2 regions of the Romboutsia hominis genome follow, and region 2 is predicted to be linked to the other one. Evidence: a T-box and tRNA genes for the amino acid it is inferred to sense, from the RefSeq annotation. Region 2 holds a T-box; the other holds one or more tRNA genes.
The links. A T-box is a leader RNA that pairs with one kind of tRNA and senses whether it is charged. The one in region 2 lies ahead of pheS (phenylalanine--tRNA ligase subunit alpha), so its partner is inferred to be a tRNA-Phe.
Positions count from the first base shown of each region.

Region 1: it encodes a tRNA-Phe, which carries the amino acid that the T-box ahead of pheS (phenylalanine--tRNA ligase subunit alpha) is inferred to sense. The anticodon was not compared.

Region 1 covers NZ_LN650648.1:2,803,667-2,813,848, forward strand. Annotated here, with positions in the region: gene FRIFI_RS13510 (CdaR family protein) at 1-1,013, opposite strand, end outside; gene cdaA (diadenylate cyclase CdaA) at 1,010-1,852, opposite strand; tRNA gene FRIFI_RS13520 (tRNA-Arg) at 2,004-2,080, opposite strand; tRNA gene FRIFI_RS13525 (tRNA-Gly) at 2,093-2,167, opposite strand; tRNA gene FRIFI_RS13530 (tRNA-Asn) at 2,176-2,251, opposite strand; tRNA gene FRIFI_RS13535 (tRNA-Asp) at 2,267-2,343, opposite strand; tRNA gene FRIFI_RS13540 (tRNA-Val) at 2,349-2,424, opposite strand; tRNA gene FRIFI_RS13545 (tRNA-Gly) at 2,435-2,508, opposite strand; tRNA gene FRIFI_RS13550 (tRNA-Glu) at 2,518-2,592, opposite strand; tRNA gene FRIFI_RS13555 (tRNA-Met) at 2,603-2,678, opposite strand; tRNA gene FRIFI_RS13560 (tRNA-Leu) at 2,689-2,777, opposite strand; rRNA gene rrf (5S ribosomal RNA) at 2,783-2,899, opposite strand; rRNA gene FRIFI_RS13570 (23S ribosomal RNA) at 3,023-5,925, opposite strand; tRNA gene FRIFI_RS13575 (tRNA-Ala) at 6,071-6,146, opposite strand; rRNA gene FRIFI_RS13580 (16S ribosomal RNA) at 6,268-7,770, opposite strand; tRNA gene FRIFI_RS13585 (tRNA-Met) at 7,892-7,968, opposite strand; tRNA gene FRIFI_RS13590 (tRNA-Phe) at 7,975-8,050, opposite strand; tRNA gene FRIFI_RS13595 (tRNA-Ile) at 8,057-8,133, opposite strand; tRNA gene FRIFI_RS13600 (tRNA-Pro) at 8,141-8,217, opposite strand; tRNA gene FRIFI_RS13605 (tRNA-Trp) at 8,246-8,321, opposite strand; tRNA gene FRIFI_RS13610 (tRNA-Ile) at 8,334-8,410, opposite strand; tRNA gene FRIFI_RS13615 (tRNA-Pro) at 8,420-8,496, opposite strand; tRNA gene FRIFI_RS13620 (tRNA-Ser) at 8,508-8,598, opposite strand; tRNA gene FRIFI_RS13625 (tRNA-Ser) at 8,613-8,701, opposite strand; tRNA gene FRIFI_RS13630 (tRNA-Lys) at 8,706-8,781, opposite strand; tRNA gene FRIFI_RS13635 (tRNA-Gln) at 8,792-8,867, opposite strand; tRNA gene FRIFI_RS13640 (tRNA-Arg) at 8,874-8,950, opposite strand; tRNA gene FRIFI_RS13645 (tRNA-Gly) at 8,967-9,040, opposite strand; tRNA gene FRIFI_RS13650 (tRNA-Tyr) at 9,054-9,138, opposite strand; tRNA gene FRIFI_RS13655 (tRNA-Thr) at 9,146-9,220, opposite strand; tRNA gene FRIFI_RS13660 (tRNA-Asn) at 9,225-9,300, opposite strand; tRNA gene FRIFI_RS13665 (tRNA-Asp) at 9,316-9,392, opposite strand; tRNA gene FRIFI_RS13670 (tRNA-Val) at 9,399-9,474, opposite strand; tRNA gene FRIFI_RS13675 (tRNA-Glu) at 9,482-9,556, opposite strand; rRNA gene rrf (5S ribosomal RNA) at 9,560-9,676, opposite strand; rRNA gene FRIFI_RS13685 (23S ribosomal RNA) at 9,806-10,182, opposite strand, start outside.
Region 2 covers NZ_LN650648.1:2,572,958-2,583,139, reverse strand. Annotated here, with positions in the region: gene infC (translation initiation factor IF-3) at 149-676, shown strand; gene rpmI (50S ribosomal protein L35) at 704-898, shown strand; gene rplT (50S ribosomal protein L20) at 957-1,313, shown strand; gene FRIFI_RS12525 (TrkH family potassium uptake protein) at 1,612-2,988, shown strand; gene FRIFI_RS12520 (potassium channel family protein) at 3,042-3,713, shown strand; gene FRIFI_RS12515 (TrmH family RNA methyltransferase) at 3,716-4,513, shown strand; T-box leader at 4,568-4,799, shown strand; gene pheS (phenylalanine--tRNA ligase subunit alpha) at 4,854-5,873, shown strand; gene pheT (phenylalanine--tRNA ligase subunit beta) at 5,889-8,279, shown strand; gene FRIFI_RS12500 (cell division protein ZapA) at 8,298-8,897, shown strand; gene FRIFI_RS12495 (U32 family peptidase) at 9,005-10,182, shown strand, end outside.

The DNA.
Region 1 (10,182 bases), 230 kb from region 2:
ACAGATTCTGGAATATCGATATCTGATGTATTCTTACCATCTGAATTTCTTAATTCTATTTCATCTTTGCTATAAGTAAATTCCTTCTGTAATGATTTATCGCCATTAAGCTTTATAGTAATATATTTTGTATCTGATGATATACCTTTTGGAATATTTAACTCTACATCCTTAGGAAATCCAGATGTTATATCATCTAAATTAACCTCTTTAGTTTCTATATATTCTATACCATCGATTAAATCTTTACTCCCTTTTATGATGATATTGCTTTTACTAAGCTCATAACTCGGTACTTTTTCATTATCTGATGTATTTTCTTTTAATTTAACCCTTATTGGAACAGTTTTTTCTTTTAATAACGTTGCTGATACTTTTAATGTTGATTGATATAACTTTACGCCTTTAACTTTATTTCCATTTTTATCTACTGGTGTTAAATTAATTTCACTTGAAAAATCTTGTGTTCTTGAGCCTACATCTAATACTCCAATCACTTTAGTTACCTCATTCACTAAAGTCCTTGGACCTGATACTTCTATGCTCTTTTTATCTCCATCTATACTTACTTTATCTATATTACCTTTAGAATTTCCTTCTAATTTAACTTCTATATTTTTATTTTCTTGTACTATTTTATCTAAATTAACTGCTATAACATTACTCTTTAGCTCATGAGTCATTCCTGGCAAAGTCGGTACCCTTAAGTATACTTGATTTTTTCCTTCCATAGGATTTTCTATAGTACCATAAACGTGTATATCTTCTTTTTTTACCTTTTGTATCTTAGATAATTTGCCGGAAATAGAAACATCAATAGTCAATTCTCCATCTGGATAAATTACAAAACCTTTTTCTTTTAATTCATTCATATTACTTATAACTATAGGGACATTCTCAAATAGCTTAGTATCCGTCGGATCCACTATTGCCATTACATATAGCCATAATGTTATTGCGCTAAGCAGGGATATTAATTTTATTTTTGTATTATGCTTTAATTTATTCATCATTTAAATATCCCACCTTTTAAAAAGCTTTTTTCATCAACTTTAGGCTTTAAATTTTTCTTAAGTATACTTTCCATTCTTTCTTTTGGTATATTTCTATATATTTTTCCCGCTTTTGCAATTGATACATCCCCTGTTTCTTCTGATACTATAAGGGATATACAGTCAGAAACTTCACTTACTCCGACTGCTGCTCTATGTCGTGTTCCTAGATCCTTACTTAAGTCTTTACTCTCTGTTAAAGGAAGGAAACATGCAGCAGCTTTTACCTTTGAATCTCTAATGACAACTGCTCCATCATGTAATGGTGTATTTGGAATAAATATATTAATTAGTAATTGTCTTGATACCTCTGCATCTATTATAGTTCCCGTATTTATTATATCACCTATCTTAGTTTCTCTTTCCATTATAATAAGAGCTCCTATTTTTTGTCTTGATAGTGAATATAAAGCCTCGACAATCTCTTCTATCATTTTATTAAATGTTTCTTCAGATGTATTAGGACTTCCTTTTAGAAAGAATTTAAATCTCGTCCTACCTATATGTTCAAGTCCTGCTCTAAGTTCTGGCTGGAATATTATTATCGCAGCTAAAAAACCAATCTCAAGAGCATTTACTAATAGCCAGTGAAGTGTATGCAATTTAAAAGTCTCGCTCAACTGAGTCGCTACTAATAAAAATATTATTCCTTTTAAAACTTGCTCTGCTCTTGTATCCTTTATAAACATAAATATTTTATAAAATATATATGCTACTATGGATATATCTATAATATCATTTACAGTTACTTTATTGATAATATCCAAAAAACCACTGAAAAAAGAATTTATATCCAACACAGTTTTGTCCTCCTGTTTGACAGCTTCTTCATTACTATATTAAGTATTATACTATATTAATATAAGTATATACAAACTATTTAGCTCCTATCATTTTTTATAATTTAAAAATAAACATAAAAAAAAGTTTCACTATAGTGAAACTTTATATTGGTGAGCGCACAGGGATTCGAACCCCGGACACACGCCTTAGAAGGGCGTTGCTCTATCCAGCTGAGCTATGCACCCATGTAATTAAAATGGAGCGGGAAACGAGATTCGAACTCGCGACTTCAACCTTGGCAAGGTTGCGCTCTACCGCTGAACTATTCCCGCAGATTCAATGGCGGGAATAACAGGACTCGAACCTGTGACCCATTGATTAACAGTCAATTGCTCTACCAACTGAGCCATATTCCCGCGTATTAAATTAAGTGGCGACCTGGAAGGGACTCGAACCCTCGACCTCCAGCGTGACAGGCTGGCATTCTAACCAGCTGAACTACCAGGCCGCGAATGGTGGGACTAACAGGGCTCGAACCTGTGACCCCCTGCTTGTAAGGCAGGTGCTCTCCCAGCTGAGCTATAGTCCCATAAGTTATTTGGAGCGGGTGAAGGGGATCGAACCCTCACAGCCGGCTTGGAAGGCCGGAACTCTACCATTGAGCTACACCCGCGTATTAAATTGGTGACCCATAGGGGAATCGAACCCCTGTTACCGCCGTGAAAGGGCGGTGTCTTGACCGCTTGACCAATGGGCCATATTTTATTTGGTTGCGGAGGCAGGACTCGAACCTGCGACCTTCGGGTTATGAGCCCGACGAGCTGCCAACTGCTCCACCCCGCGATATTAAAGTTGGTGCCGAAGACCGGAATCGAACCGGTACGAGAGGTAAGTCCCGCAGGATTTTAAGTCCTGTGCGTCTGCCAGTTCCGCCACTTCGGCATACCACGTGGCTACGTCTTACTCTCCCAGGAGGTCGCCCTCCAAGTACCATCAGCGCTAAAGAGCTTAACTTCTGTGTTCGGTATGGGAACAGGTGTATCCTCTTTGCTATAATAACCACATAATATGTTGTTGTCCTCTCTAGGACAAGTATTATAATATCATTTTTATGATATTTTGTCAACATTTTTTTCAAAGTTTTTTAATTAATACTCTGAAAACTGTATATCATTTAGTTAATGATTTTGGTCAAGTCCTCGACCTATTAGTATCGATAAGCTAAATACATTACTGCACTTACACCTTCGACCTATCAACCAGGTAGTCTTCCTGGGGTCTTACCCTTACGGTGGGAAATCTTATCTTGAAGTTGGCTTCGCGCTTAGATGCTTTCAGCGCTTATCCATTCCGTACATAGCTACCCAGCCATGCCCTTGGCAGAACAACTGGTACACCAGAGGTACGTCCATCCCGGTCCTCTCGTACTAAGGACAGGTCTCCTCAAATTTCCTACGCCTGCGACGGATAGGGACCGAACTGTCTCACGACGTTCTGAACCCAGCTCGCGTACCACTTTAATGGGCGAACAGCCCAACCCTTGGGACCTACTACAGCCCCAGGATGTGATGAGCCGACATCGAGGTGCCAAACCTCCCCGTCGATGTGGACTCTTGGGGGAGATAAGCCTGTTATCCCCAGGGTAGCTTTTATCCGTTGAGCGATGGCCCTTCCATGCGGAACCACCGGATCACTAAGTCCGACTTTCGTCCTTGCTCGACCTGTATGTCTTGCAATCAAGCTTCCTTTTGCCTTTACACTCTTCGCACGATTTCCGACCGTGCTGAGGAAACCTTTGAGCGCCTCCGTTACTTTTTGGGAGGCGACCGCCCCAGTCAAACTGCCCACCTGACGGTGTCCCAAGACCTGATTCAAGGCCTCTGGTTAGGATCCCAGTACTACAAGGGTGGTATCCCAAGGGTGACTCCACACAGACTGGCGTCCATGCTTCATAGTCTCCCACCTATCCTGTACATGTAGTACCAAGACCCAACGTCAAGCTACAGTAAAGCTCCATGGGGTCTTTCCGTCCTGTCGCAGGTACCCGGCATCTTCACCGGGATTACAATTTCACCGAGTCTATTGTTGAGACAGTGCCCAAATCGTTACGCCTTTCGTGCGGGTCGGAACTTACCCGACAAGGAATTTCGCTACCTTAGGACCGTTATAGTTACGGCCGCCGTTTACTGGGGCTTAAGTTCACTGCTTCGGATTACTCCTAACAGATCCCCTTAACCTTCCAGCACCGGGCAGGCGTCAGCTCCTATACATCGTCTTGCGACTTAGCAGAAACCTGTGTTTTTGGTAAACAGTCGCTTGGGCCTATTCTCTGCGGCCATCCAATGGATGGCACCCCTTATCCCTAAGTTACGGGGTCATTTTGCCGAGTTCCTTAACAATAGTTCTCTCGCTGGCCTTAGGATACTCTCCTCACCCACCTGTGTCGGTTTACGGTACGGGCACCTTTAACCTCGGTAGAGACTTTTCTCGACAGTGTGAAATCAGCTACTTCGCCCGAAAGGGCTCCCCATCGTACCCTAGCATTATCAAGACGGATTTGCCTATCTTGACTGCCTCAGTACTTAGCCACACATAACCAACAGTGTGGTTAGCTTATCCTACTGTGTCATCCCATTCCTCAAACGGTTATTGGTGGTACAGGAATATCAACCTGTTGTCCATCACCTACGCCTTTCGGCCTCGGCTTAGGTCCCGACTAACCCAGGGCGGACGAACCTTCCCCTGGAAACCTTGGGTTTACGGCCCGTGGGATTCTCACCCACGTCTCGCTACTCATGCCAACATTCTCACTCGTATACTGTCCACATGTCCTTACGGTCATGCTTCAGCCTGCATACGAAGCTCCCCTACCCATCATAAATGATGCCGTAGCTTCGGTAGTACGTTTTAGCCCCGGAAATTTTCGGCGCAGGATCACTCGACCAGTGAGCTATTACGCACTCTTTAAATGAGTGGCTGCTTCTAAGCCAACATCCTGGTTGTCTGTGCAATCCCACATCCTTTACCACTTAACGTACATTTAGGGACCTTAGCTGACGATCTGGGCTGTTGCCCTCTTGACTATGAATCTTATCACCCACAGTCTGACTCCTGAGCAAAAGAAGACGGCATTCGGAGTTTGATAGTCTTCGGTAAGTGCAATACCCCCTAGGACATTCAGTGCTCTACCTCCGTTTCTCTAAGCTCAAGGCTAGCCCTAAAGCTATTTCGGGGAGAACCAGCTATCTCCGGGCTCGATTGGAATTTCACCGCTATCCACAAGTCATCCCCGAGCTTTTCAACGCTCGTGGGTTCGGTCCTCCACGAAATTTTACTTTCGCTTCAACCTGCTCATGGATAGGTCGCCCGGTTTCGGGTCTACGTCAAGTAACTTAAATCGCCCATTTAAGACTCGCTTTCGCTACGGCTCCACACCTTAAGTGCTTAACCTTGCTACTTAACGTAACTCGTTGGCCCGTTCTACAAAAAGTACGCGGTCACACAAGTAATGTGCTCCCACAGCTTGTAAGTGCAGGGTTTCAGGTTCTATTTCACTCCCCTCCCGGGGTTCTTTTCACCTTTCCCTCACGGTACTATGCGCTATCGGTCACTAGGTAGTATTTAGGCTTGGAGGATGGTCCCTCCTGCTTCCCACAGGGTTTCACGTGTCCCGTGGTACTCTGGATCATATCTGAAGTCTTCTCGTTTTGACTACGTGGCTGTTACACTTTATAGCGGAGCTTTCCAACTCTCTTCGTCTACAATAGCCTCTTCGTTGATGATATGTCCGCAACCCCAACAAAGAAAACTTTGTTGGTTTGGCCTGTTCCGCGTTCGCTCGCCGCTACTTACGGAATCGATTTTTCTTTCTCTTCCTCCAGGTACTTAGATGTTTCAGTTCCCCGGGTTCCCCTCGCTAAGCTATGTATTCACTTAACGATACTTAGACATTACTCTAAGTGAGTTTCCTCATTCGGAAATCTTCGGATCAAAGTTTACGTGCAACTCCCCGAAGCTTATCGCAGCTTATCACGTCCTTCATCGGCTCCTAGTGCCAAGGCATCCGCCCTGCACCCTTAATAACTTGACCAGTTATTAAAAAGTTATCGCGAATGAACAAACTTCGTATTCACTCAGTTTATTCCATTGCTTAAAGTTATTTTAAAGACTTTTCTTGTCTATTTATAAAAAATGATGTCATATCACTAAATGTTATACAGTTTTCAAAGTACTAATGGTGGAGATGAGGAGGATCGAACTCCTGACCCCTTGCGTGCAAGGCAAGTGCTCTCCCAGCTGAGCTACACCCCCAAGTTGTCTTTTCAACATTAGATATTTTACTATCTTATGTGAAAATTGTCAATATAGAATTTTCATTTTTAACAAAAAAAATAAAAACCCTCAAAATTAAACAGTAGGTAATTCTCCTTAGAAAGGAGGTGATCCAGCCGCACCTTCCGATACGGCTACCTTGTTACGACTTCACCCCAGTTATTGATTTCACCTTCGACGGACGCTTCCAAAAGGTTAGCTATCCGGCTTCGGGCGCCCCCAACTTCCGTGGTGTGACGGGCGGTGTGTACAAGACCCGGGAACGCATTCACCGCAGCATTCTGATCTGCGATTACTAGTAACTCCAGCTTCATGTAGGCGAGTTTCAGCCTACAATCCGAACTGAGAATGGCTTTAAGGGATTAGCTCCACCTCACGGTTTGGCTGCCCTCTGTACCACCCATTGTAGCACGTGTGTAGCCCTAAGCATAAGGGGCATGATGATTTGACGTCATCCCCACCTTCCTCCAGGTTATCCCTGGCAGTCCCTCTAGAGTGCCCAACTTAATGCTGGCAACTAAAGGCAAGGGTTGCGCTCGTTGCGGGACTTAACCCAACATCTCACGACACGAGCTGACGACAACCATGCACCACCTGTCACTTCTGTCCCCGAAGGGAAAGATGCGATTAGGCATCGGTCAAAAGGATGTCAAGCTTAGGTAAGGTTCTTCGCGTTGCTTCGAATTAAACCACATGCTCCGCTACTTGTGCGGGTCCCCGTCAATTCCTTTGAGTTTCACTCTTGCGAGCGTACTTCCCAGGCGGAGTACTTAATGCGTTAGCTGCGCCACCGAAGGGGGTAACCTCCGACAGCTAGTACTCATCGTTTACGGCGTGGACTACCAGGGTATCTAATCCTGTTTGCTCCCCACGCTTTCGTGCCTCAGCGTCAGTTACAGTCCAGAGAGCCGCCTTCGCAACTGGTATTCCTCCTAATATCTACGCATTTCACCGCTACACTAGGAATTCTACTCTCCTCTCCTGCACTCAAGTCTTACAGTTTCAAGAGCTTACTACGGTTGAGCCGTAGCCTTTCACTCCTGACTTGAAAGACCGCCTACGCACCCTTTACGCCCAGTAATTCCGGATAACGCTAGCCCCCTACGTATTACCGCGGCTGCTGGCACGTAGTTAGCCGGGGCTTCCTCCTCAAGTACCGTCATTATCTTCCTTGAGGACAGAGCTTTACGACCCGAAGGCCTTCATCGCTCACGCGGCGTTGCTGCATCAGGCTTTCGCCCATTGTGCAATATTCCCCACTGCTGCCTCCCGTAGGAGTTTGGACCGTGTCTCAGTTCCAATGTGGCCGATCACCCTCTCAGGTCGGCTACTGATCGTCGCCTTGGTAAGCCGTTACCTTACCAACTAGCTAATCAGACGCGGGTCCATCCTGTACCGCAAAAGCTTTGATAAGAAAGCCATGCAACTCTCTCATGTTATCTCGTATTAGCATACCTTTCGGTATGTTATCCGTGTGTACAGGGCAGGTTACCCACGCGTTACTCACCCGTCCGCCGCTCTTTACCGAAGTAAATCGCTCGACTTGCATGTGTTAGGCACGCCGCCAGCGTTCATCCTGAGCCAGGATCAAACTCTCAAATAAAAGTTGTTACCTGCTCAGACTATCATTATCTGAATATCTGGCTTGGTTTGTTTTCGATTCTTTTAAGAATCAGTTATATAAATTAACCTACTGTTTAATTTTCAAAGTTCTTAAATCTACATGGTAGCGGTAACAGGAGTCGAACCTGTGACCTTTCGGGTATGAACCGAACGCTCTAGCCAACTAAGCTATACCGCCACGATATGGTGCCCAGAGGCGGAATCGAACCACCGACACGGGGATTTTCAGTCCCCTGCTCTACCGACTGAGCTATCTGGGCGCACCTTGGTGGGCCTAGCTGGACTCGAACCAGCGACCTCACGCTTATCAGGCGTGCGCTCTAACCACCTGAGCTATAGGCCCATTTTTTTGGTCGAGGTGAAGGGACTCGAACCCCCGGCCCCATGGTCCCAAACCATGTGCGCTACCAAACTGCGCTACACCTCGAAATTCTTTATTTTTTATAGAAATTAATTGGCAGGGGTGGAGGGACTCGAACCCCCGGCGCACGGTTTTGGAGACCGACGCTCTACCAACTGAGCTACACCCCTATAAAAAAAATGTGGTGGGCCATCAGGGACTCGAACCCCAGACCTACCGGTTATGAGCCGGGCGCTCTAACCAACTGAGCTAATGGCCCACATTTTTTTGGTCGAGGTGAAGGGACTCGAACCCCCGGCCCCATGGTCCCAAACCATGTGCGCTACCAAACTGCGCTACACCTCGAAAAAAAATAATGGCGGAGAAGGAGGGATTCGAACCCTCGCACCGGTTACCCAGCCTAAACCCTTAGCAGGGGTTCCTCTTGAGCCACTTGAGTACTTCTCCGTTTATTTAGTTAATGGCGGAGAGGGTGGGATTCGAACCCACGGTGCCGTTAAGCATCACTGGTTTTCAAGACCAGCTCCTTAAACCACTCGGACACCTCTCCACATTGGTGACCCATCCGCGACTCGAACGCGGGACACCCTGATTAAAAGTCAGGTGCTCTACCGACTGAGCTAATGGGTCATATTAAATTTGGCAGGGGATGCAGGACTCGAACCTACGCATGTAGCAGTCAAAGTGCTATGCCTTACCGACTTGGCGAATCCCCTATAAAGTGGTGAGCGCACAGGGATTCGAACCCCGGACACACGCCTTAGAAGGGCGTTGCTCTATCCAGCTGAGCTATGCACCCACATTATAGAATAATTTGGAGCGGGTGAAGGGGATCGAACCCTCACAGCCGGCTTGGAAGGCCGGAACTCTACCATTGAGCTACACCCGCATATTTAATTAAGTGGTGGAGGATGGTGGATTCGAACCACCGAAAGCAATGCTAACAGATTTACAGTCTGCCCCCTTTGGCCGCTCGGGAAATCCTCCGTATTCATGGAGCTGGTGATAGGAATCGAACCTACAACCTGCTGATTACAAGTCAGCTGCTCTACCGTTGAGCCACACCAGCATATTGGCGGGAATAACAGGACTCGAACCTGTGACCCATTGATTAACAGTCAATTGCTCTACCAACTGAGCCATATTCCCGCGTATTTAATTAAGTGGCGACCTGGAAGGGACTCGAACCCTCGACCTCCAGCGTGACAGGCTGGCATTCTAACCAGCTGAACTACCAGGCCGCATATTGGTGGGACTAACAGGGCTCGAACCTGTGACCCCCTGCTTGTAAGGCAGGTGCTCTCCCAGCTGAGCTATAGTCCCGGGATATTGGTGACCCATAGGGGAATCGAACCCCTGTTACCGCCGTGAAAGGGCGGTGTCTTGACCGCTTGACCAATGGGCCTCAACGTAGCTATGTCTTACTCTCCCAGGAGGTCGCCCTCCAAGTACCATCAGCGCTAAAGAGCTTAACTTCTGTGTTCGGTATGGGAACAGGTGTATCCTCTTTGCTATAATAACTACATTGTGTTTTCGTTCTTATCAGAACAAGTATTATAATATCATTTTTATGATATTTTGTCAACACTTTTTTCAAAGTTTTTTAATTAATACTCTGAAAACTGTATATCATTTAATGCTTTATCATTTTATTTTGGTCAAGTCCTCGACCTATTAGTATCGATAAGCTAAATACATTACTGCACTTACACCTTCGACCTATCAACCAGGTAGTCTTCCTGGGGTCTTACCCTTACGGTGGGAAATCTTATCTTGAAGTTGGCTTCGCGCTTAGATGCTTTCAGCGCTTATCCATTCCGTACATAGCTACCCAGCCATGCCCTTGGCAGAACAACTGGTACACCAGAGGTACGTCCATCCCGGTCCTCTCGTACTAAGGACAGGTCTCCTCAAATTTCCTACGCCTGCGACGGATAGGGACCGAACTGTCTCACGACGTTCTGAACCCAGCTCGCGTACCACTTTAATGGGCGAACAGCCCAACCCTTGGGACCTACTACAGCCCCAGGA
Region 2 (10,182 bases):
AGTCCGCTTCTCACCTTTCGACTTAGGTTGTCTGGTAAATATAAGTTCAAAACTTTAAATATATTATTTCAATATGTTTAGGTTTATATAAATTTGTTGACTTATATGGCGGGTGATTATATCATTCGCCTTTTATTTTATATAAAAAATTTGGAGGTGTCCTACCATTAGCAAGGAATTAGCAATCAACGAACAAATAAGAGAAAAAGAAATAAGAGTTCTTTCACATGATGGAGAACAATTAGGAATAATGTCAGCTAGAGAAGCTCAATTAATAGCTAACGAAAGAAACTTAGACTTAGTTATGATATCACCTAATGCACAACCACCGGTATGCAGAATAATGGATTATGGTAAGTATAAGTACGAACAAGCTAGAAAAGAAAAAGAGTCTAAGAAAAAGCAGAAAGTTGTAACTGTTAAAGAAGTAAGACTTAGACCAGGTATAGAATCAAATGATTTAAATACTAAGGCTAACAACGCTATAAAGTTCCTTAAAAAAGGAGATAAAGTTAAGGTTGAGCTAAGATTTAGAGGTAGAGAATTAGGACATAAAGATCTTGGAAAAGAAGTAATGCTTAAGTTTATAGATATAGTAAAAGAGTTTGGAGAACCAGCAAAGCCACCAAAATTTGAGGGCAATAACATGGTTGTAATCATAGATCCAAAAAAATAGATGATAAACTGAGAGGAGGAAATAAAAATGCCTAAAATGAAAACTCATAGAGGAGCTGCTAAAAGATTCAAAAAAACTGGAAGTGGAAAATTAAAGAGAGCTAAAGCTTTCAGAAGACATATATTAACTAAGAAAGCTGCTAAAACTAAGATGCAATTAAGAAAAGCAGGAATAGTTAGTGAAGGTGATGCTAGAAGAATAGCACAATTATTACCATACTAAAAATCGGATTAAATTAAAATAGAAATTTTAAAAGAGAAAAACAAAGGAGGTCACAGAGATGGCAAGAGTTAAAAAAGCAATGAACGCTCGTAAAAAGCATAAGAAAATATTAAAGCTTGCAAAAGGATTCAGAGGATCTAGAAGCAAGTTATACAGACCAGCTAATACATTCGTAATGAAGGCGTTAAAGAACGCATATATAGGAAGAAAGTTAAAGAAGAGAGACTTCAGAAAACTTTGGATACAAAGAATAAACGCTGGAACTAGAGCTCATGGATTATCATACTCAAGATTCATGAACGGATTAAAATTAGCAGGTGTTGAAGTTAACAGAAAGATGTTATCTGAAATGGCTATAAACGATCCTCAAGGATTTGCTAAATTAGTAGAAGTTGCTAAGTCAAAATTAGCTTAATTAAATAGTTAAGTTCATAAAAAGCCTTTGAATAAAATTCAAAGGCTTTTTTTATATCCATAAAATTATAGATTTTATACTCTATAAAAAAATAAAAAATTATATAATATGAATACGTTTTGTTAAAAATATGTAAAGGAAGTTTATAAATTGTGAATATTTTAAATAGGCCAATTTACATATCCTTTATTGTTTTTATATAGGTTTTGGAATATAATATAGTAATAATTGAAAAGAAGGATGTATCTAATGAGAAAAAACTTATTAGCTATAAAGTGAGAAGGAGGCATAAATACAGATGAAGACCATATTTAAGCGATTTATTGCTCTTATAAATAAAATGCAACCAACTCAAGTAATGGTTTTAGGGTTTGCTAGCGTTATATTAATTGGAGCGCTTCTATTAAATCTTCCTATAGCAACTCAAAGCGGAGAAAGCATCGGATTTATAGATGCCTTATTTACTTCAACATCAGCTGTATGTGTAACAGGATTAATAATGGCAGATACGGCAACTTATTGGAATGGATTTGGACACGTAGTAATAATACTACTTATTCAAATTGGTGGTTTAGGATTTATGACAATAACCACGCTATTTGCACTTATAACTAAGAAAAGAATAAATCTGAAAGAAAGACTATTAATCCAAGAATCTTTAAATCAATTTGATTTGTCAGGCTTAGTTAAGTTAACAAGGTATGTATTATTAATGACATTTACCATAGAAGGTATAGGAGCATTAATATTATCAACAGTATTTATACCTCAATTTGGGCTATTAAAAGGAACTTGGTATAGTATATTTCATGCTATTTCAGCTTTTTGTAATGCAGGATTTGATTTAATGGGGCCAGTTTCAGGTAAGTTTACATCATTAACATACTATGTAAATAACTTTACAGTAAGTGTTACAATTTCATTACTTATAATATTTGGGGGATTAGGATTCCCTGTAATTTTAGATATAATAAAAAATAGAAAATTATCTAAATTAAATTTACATTCTAAAATAGTATTAATTACAACAGTGTCATTAATATTAGTAGGTATGTTACTTATTTTAGTATTAGAATACAACAATCCTAAAACAATAGGAAAGTTAGGATTTGGTGGAAAAATGCTTGCATCGTTCTTCCAATCAGTAACAACTAGAACAGCAGGATTCAATACAGTCAATTTAACGGCAATGCATGAGAATAGTTTATTTATAATGATAATACTAATGTTTATTGGTGCATCTCCTGCATCTACAGGTGGTGGTGTAAAGGTTACGACTATAGCTACTTTAGTTCTAACTGTTAAATCATTTATACTTGGAAAAGAAGATATAGAAGTAGGATCAAGAAGAATTGGAACATCAATAGTTAGAAAATCATTAGGAATATTTCTTATAGGTATAATTGTTGTTTTATCTGGAACTATAATTATAACTATAACTGACCCAAGTTTTAGTTTAATAGAAGCAGGGTTTGAAGTAGTATCAGCATTTGCTACAGTTGGATTAAGTCTAGGTGGAAGTCCTAATTTAAGTACATTAGGAAAAATATTTATAATGTTATTTATGTTTATGGGAAGAGTTGGATCTCTTACAATATTTATGGCGATAATGTCTAGAAAAACAAAGAATAATCCTCCTATAAGATACCCTGAAGGGAAGATAATAGTTGGATAATATAGCCTTTACTTATAGTAAAGAATAATTTAAGTGTGGAGAGGACGAAGGAAATGAAGCAATATATAGTTATAGGTTGTGGAAGATTTGGAGCATCAGTTGCTACAACTATGCATCTTTTAGGTCATCAAGTGATGGCTATAGATAAAAGTGAAGAAATTATACAAAATATAGCAGATAAAGTAACTCATGCTGCTATAGTAGATGTAACAGATGAGCAGTCATTAAGATCTTTAGGACTAGGTAACTTTGATGTTGCAATAGTTGCCATCGGTTCAGATATAAGAGCATCTATAATGGCTACACTTATAGCAAAAGAAATGGGTGTACCTCATATAGTATGTAAGGCAAAAGATGAACTACAAGCTAAAGTTCAATATAAAATAGGAGCGGATAGGGTAGTATTCCCAGAAAGAGATATGGGTGTTAGAGTTGCACATAACTTAGTTTCTGATAATATACTAGATCATATAGAATTAGATCCAGATTATTCAATTGTAGAGATAGTAACACCAAATAGTTGGGTAGGAAAGACTTTAGTTGAATTAAACTTAAGAGCTAAGTTTGAAATAACTGTATTAGCTATAAAAACAGGTAAGAGCATAAATGTTACTCCAGCTCCAGATGAAGAGTTAAAAGCAGGTAGTATTTTGGTTGTAATAGGTCAAAATAGCCATATAAGTACTATCGCATCAGAAAATGAAGAATTTATTAGGAGAAAGTAATAATGCCTACAATAATAACAGCTAAAGATAATAATAAAGTAAAATATACGAAATCACTACTTAAGACTAAAAATAGAAATAAAGAATCTAAATTTATAATTGAAGGATATAGAATACTAACTCTTGCAGTAGAATGTAAGGCTAGTCTAGATTATGTATTTATAAATGAAGATTTTGAAAATAAAGAAGAACATCTTAAATTTTTAGATACCCTAAAAACTAATAATATAAAAATTTATAAAACGACTAATAAAATATTCAATGAATTAATAGATACGGAAAACACTCAAGGTATTTTAGGAGTAGTAAACTTTAAACAAAGAAATATAGAAGAGTATTTAAAAGATGAGCATAAATTTGTTTTAATATTAGATAGAATACAAGACCCAGGTAATATGGGTACGATAATAAGAACAGCAGATGCTGCAGGGGTAGATGCAATAATTGCATTAAAAGGATGTGTAGATATATACAATCCAAAGGTTATAAGGTCTACTATGGGTTCTATATTTGATATGAATATAATACATGCTACTCAAGAAGAAGCTCTAAGAATTTTAAAATTAAAGAATTTTGATATAGTATCAAGCTATTTAAATACAAATAATTACTACAACACAGTTGAATATAATTACAAGACAGCTTTAGTAATAGGGAATGAGGCCAATGGAATAAATGATGAACTAGTATCAAAATCTGATATGTTGGTCAAAATACCTATATATGGTAATGCAGAATCATTAAATGCAGCTATAAGCTCTGCAATATTAATGTACGAAATAAAGAAATACTTAGTGTAACACCTTGTAAACATTATACATAGTATGATATAATTAAACGCAAAAACAATATTATCAAATACTATGAAAGAGAAAAGTATTTTGAATTAACTTAGTACAGAGATAAGTACCGTAGGCTGAGAGTACTTTCTAAGTATCCAAAAGAAGTTCCCTCTGGAGTATTAAAGCTGAAATTACAGTAGGCTTTAACGTTAAAACGCGTTAAGTTTATTAGAGGTGGTTTAATAATTTATTAATTATTAAGCTACTAGGGTGGTACCGCGAATAATAGTCTTTCGTCCCTAGATAGGGATGAAGGACTTTTTTTATACAAAAAACTGCGAAAGGGTGAATTAATATAATGCAAGAAAAATTACTTAATTTACAAGAAGCTGCATTAAATGAAATTAAAGATACTTCTAGTATAGAAGCTGTTGAAAGTTTAAGAGTAAAGTACATGGGTAAAAAAGGTGAGATAACATCAATCCTAAAAGAAATGGGTAAATTATCAGCAGAAGAAAGACCTGTAATAGGTAAAGTTGCTAATGAAGTTAGAGCGGCTATAGAAGGTGCTATATCTTCAAAGAAAGAAGAGTTAAAGTTAGCAGAAAAACAAAGAAAATTAGCAGAAGAAGTTATAGATGTAACTATGCCATCAAGACCAGTTAAAGTTGGTAAAAAGCATCCAATATCTCAAATAATAGATGAAGTAAATGAAATATTTATAGGAATGGGATTCTCTATAGCAGAAGGTCCAGAAGTTGAAACTATAGAAAATAACTTTGATGCATTAAATGCACCAAAAGATCATCCATCTAGAGATATGAGTGATACTTTCTATATAAATGAAGAGTTATTACTTAGAACTCAAACTTCACCAGTTCAAGTTAGAACAATGAAGAGTCAAGAGTTACCAATAAAAATAATATCTCCAGGAAGATGTTTCAGATTTGATGCTCCAGATGCTACACATTCACCAATGTTCCATCAAGTTGAAGGGCTTGTAGTTGGTAAAGATGTAACAATGGCACAATTAAAAGGAACTTTAGATATGTTCGTTAAGAAGTTATTTGGTGAGCATACAAAAACTAAGTTTAGACCACACAACTTCCCATTCACAGAGCCAAGTGCAGAAGTAGACGTTACTTGCTTTAAATGTGAAGGAGCAGGATGTCCAATGTGTAAAGGTGAAGGTTGGATAGAAATACTAGGAGCAGGTATGGTTCATCCAAATGTACTTAGAAACTGTGGAATAGATCCAGAAATTTATAGTGGATTTGCGTTTGGTATGGGACTTGATAGAATAACAATGCTTAAGTATGAAATAGATGATATAAGACTATTATTTGAAAATGATATGAGATTTTTAAATCAATTTTAATTAGGAGGATTTAAGATGTTAGTACCTTTAAAATGGTTAAGAGATTACGTTGATATAGATTTAGATACACAAGAATTCGCTGATATGATGACTATGACAGGATCAAAAGTTGAGAAAGTAGAGTTCTTTGGAAAAGAAACAAATGGAGTTGAAGTATGTAAAATACTTGAAATAGAACAACATCCAGATGCAGATAGATTAAAAGTAACAAAAGTTGAAGTAGCTGATGGACAAATACTTCAAATAGTAACTAATGCAACTAACATAAAAGTAGGAGACTATGTACCAGTTGCTAGAATAGGTGCAGTATTACCTGGAGATTTCAAAATAAAGAAAGGTAAGTTAAGAGGAGTATTATCAGAAGGGATGTTCTGTGGTGCAGAGGAATTAACTATACCTTCTCAATACGTTGAAGAACATAAAAAAGATGGGATATATATATTAGACCATGAAGAATCTTTTGAATTAGGAAAAGATGTTAGAGAAGTTTTAGGAATAAACGATGCATTAATAGAATTTGAAATAACTTCTAATAGACCAGATTGTAGATCTATAATAGGGCTTGCAAGAGAGGCTGCTGTTACCGTAGGAAAAGAATTAAAATTCCCAGAAATAAAAGTAAATGGTTCTGATGAAGAAATGCAATTTGAAATAGATATTCAAACAGATTTATGTAAGAGATATTGTGGAAAAGTTGTAAAAGACGTTAAAGTTGGACCATCTCCATACTGGATGCAAAGAAGACTTATAGAAGCTGGAATGAGACCAATAAACAACATAGTAGATATAACTAACTATGTTATGTTAGAGCTAGGTCAACCACTTCACGCATTTGACTTAGAAGATATAAAATACAATAAAATGACAGTTAAATTAGCTGAGCAAGGTGAAAAGTTTACTACATTAGATGGTGTTGAAAGAGAATTAACATCAGATATGTTAGTTATAGGAAATGAAGAAAAAACTTTAGACTTAGCGGGAATAATGGGTGGAGAAAATTCTGAGGTTAAAGATACAACTACATCAATATTCCTTGAAGGTGCAAGCTTTGCAAAAGAAAGTATAAGAGCTACATCTAAAAAATTAGGACTTAGAACAGAAGCTTCATCAAGATTCGAAAAAGGTATAGATGTTAATTTAGCAGAGACTGCTGTAAATAGAGCTTGTCAATTAATAGAAGAATTAGGATGTGGTAGAGTTCTTAACGGAATGCTTGACTACTATCCAGTAAAAGAAGGAGTTCAAAAGATAACTGTTAACCCTGTGAGAATAAACAAATTATTAGGTGTTAACGTACCAATGGACCAATTTATAAGCATATTAGAAAGATTAGAGTTTAAATGTAACCTAATATCTTCTGAAAAATTAGAATTAGAAGTTCCAAGCTTTAGACTAGATATAGCTGAAGATGCAGATATATTAGAAGAAATAGCTAGAATATACGGATATGAAAATATACCAACAGCTACTTTAGAAGGAAATGCTACAGCAGGTGTAAAAACTGATAAACAAAAGTTCACAGATAAGATAGTATCTAGTTCAATAGCAGCAGGCTTAAATGAAATATTAACATATTCATTTGTAAGCCCAAGAGGTGTTGATAGAATAAATTTATCATCTGAAGACTCTAGAAGAAACTTTGTAAAACTAATGAATCCATTAGGTGAGGAAACTTCAGTTATGAGAACTACACTAATACCTAATATGTTAGAAGTATTATCTACAAATGTAGCTCATAAAGTTGAAGAAGTATCAGCATTTGAATGTGGAAATACATTTACACCACAAGAAGGATTACCAGTAGAAACGAAGAAATATTGTATAGGAATGTATGGAAAAGATGTAGATTTCTTCTCTATAAAAGGTGTTGTAGAAAGTGTACTAAATAATGTAGGGTTCAAAGGATATGAAATAGAACCAGAAAAAACTAACCCAACATTCCATCCAGGAAGATGTGCTAAAGTTATGTTTAATGGAGAATGCATAGGTACATTTGGAGAATTACATCCAGACGTAATAGAAAATTATAACTTAGGACAAAGAGTTTATGTTTGTGAAATGAATGTAGAATCTGTATTTGAAAATACATCAACAGAAAAAACTTATACTCCATTACCTAAGTATCCATCTACATCAAGAGATATAGCTTTATTAGTTAAGGATGAAGTATATGTTAAAGAAATAGAAGATATAATAAAAGCTAATGCAGGTGGATTAGTTGAAAGCTACAAATTATTTGACGTATATAAAGGTGCTCAAATAGAAGAAGGATACAAGTCTATAGCATACTCTATAACATATAGAAGTATAGAGAAAACTTTAACTGATGAAGATGTGGCAAAAGTACACGATAAAATATTAAATGAGTTAAGTGAAAAATTAGGTGCAACACTAAGATCTAACTAATACAAGGGGGATATTAGTATGAACAAAGTTACCGTTAAGATACATGGTGCAGAGTATCCTATGGTTGGAGAAAAATCTGAAAAACATATGATAAGTGTAGCAGCATTTGTAGATACAGAAATGAATAAAATAGGTGAGGCTAATAAAAGATTAAGCTCATCTCAAGTAGCTATATTAGCAGCTATAAATATAACAGATGAATTGTTTGATTGTGCAGATACACTAGAAAAAGTAGAAAAAGAAAATGAAGAATTAAAGAAAAAAGTTGGAAATAGTGGGGAAGAATATAAGCTTGAAATAAAAGAGCTTGAATACCACTTAGAAAACAAAGATAAAGAAAATAAGAACCATATATCTAAGATAGAAGAACTTAATAAGTTAATAGAGGAACAAAAGAAAGAAATAGAGCAACTAAAAAATGGCACTAATTTATCTAAACAAGAAGTTGAAGATTTAAAAAATGAAATAAAAGAGCTTAAATCATCTGTTGAAATGGCAGAAGAAAAAGCTAATGTTGCAGAACAACTTTCTTCTAAATTCCAAAATGATGCATATAAATTACAATTAGAAAAAATTGAAATAGAAAATGAATTAAAATATCTTAGAGCAATGAAATAAGTTTACTTATATTTAAAATTAAACCTTCAGGGGGACCTGAAGGTTTTAATTTTAAAACTTAGGGACATTATAAATATAGAAAAAATATTACGTATAGGAGGAGAAGTATGAAAGACATAGAATTATTAGCACCCGTTGGTTCCTTTGAAGCGTTAAAAGCAGCTGTTCAAAATGGTGCAAATGCAGTTTACTTAGGAGGAAAAGAATTTAGTGCTAGAGCATCAGCAAATAATTTTGATAGAGAAGAATTAAGAGAAGCAGTAAAATATGCTCACATAAGAGGAGTACAAGTTTTTGTAACGGCTAATACATTAATAAAACAAAATGAAATAGAAGATTTTTTTAAGTATGCTAAATATCTATACGACATAGATGTAGATGCAGTTATACTTCAAGACATAGGTATAGCTAGAATTATTAAAAATGAGTTACCTGATTTTGAAATACATGCAAGTACACAAATGGTAGCACATTCTTTAGAAGATGTTAGATATCTAGAAAATGCTGGATTTGATAGAGTAGTACTAGCAAGAGAAGTTAAAGTAGATGAAATAAAATATATATGTGATAACTGTAAAGCAGATATAGAAGTATTTGTTCATGGAGCACTGTGTGTATGCTATTCTGGACAATGTTTAATGAGTTCTATGATAGGTAACAGATCAGGAAATAGAGGAAGATGTGCTCAACCATGTAGACAAAGATATGAACTTTTAGATGTTTATACTGGAGAAGTAGTAAATAGCAATGGAGACTATTTATTAAGTCCAAGAGATTTAAGCACAATAGAAGAAATAGATAAAATAATAGATGCAGGAGTTCATTCTCTTAAGATAGAAGGTCGTATGAAAAGACCTGAGTATGTAGCTACTGTTATAGAGAGTTATAGAAAAACTATAGATGAATACTTACAAACTAAAAAAGTGAATGTTTCAGATGAAACAATAAGTGATTTATACACTATATTTAATAGAAAATTTACAAAAGGACTTATTTTAGGAGAAGTTGGCGCAGATGTAATGAATTCACAACTTCCAAATAATCAAGGATTATATTTAGGTAAGGTATTAGATTACAATAAAAAAGCTAAAAGACTAAAGATAAGACTTGAAAATACACTTAAAAAAGGCGATGGAATAAATCTTGGTGGTGGAACTATAGGAAGAATCATCAAAAATGGTGAGATAGATACTATAGGATATAAGGGCGAGATAATAGAACTAGATTTTATAGGTGAAGCTAAAAGAAATCAAATAGTATTTAAAACATCAGATAGTGAACTTAT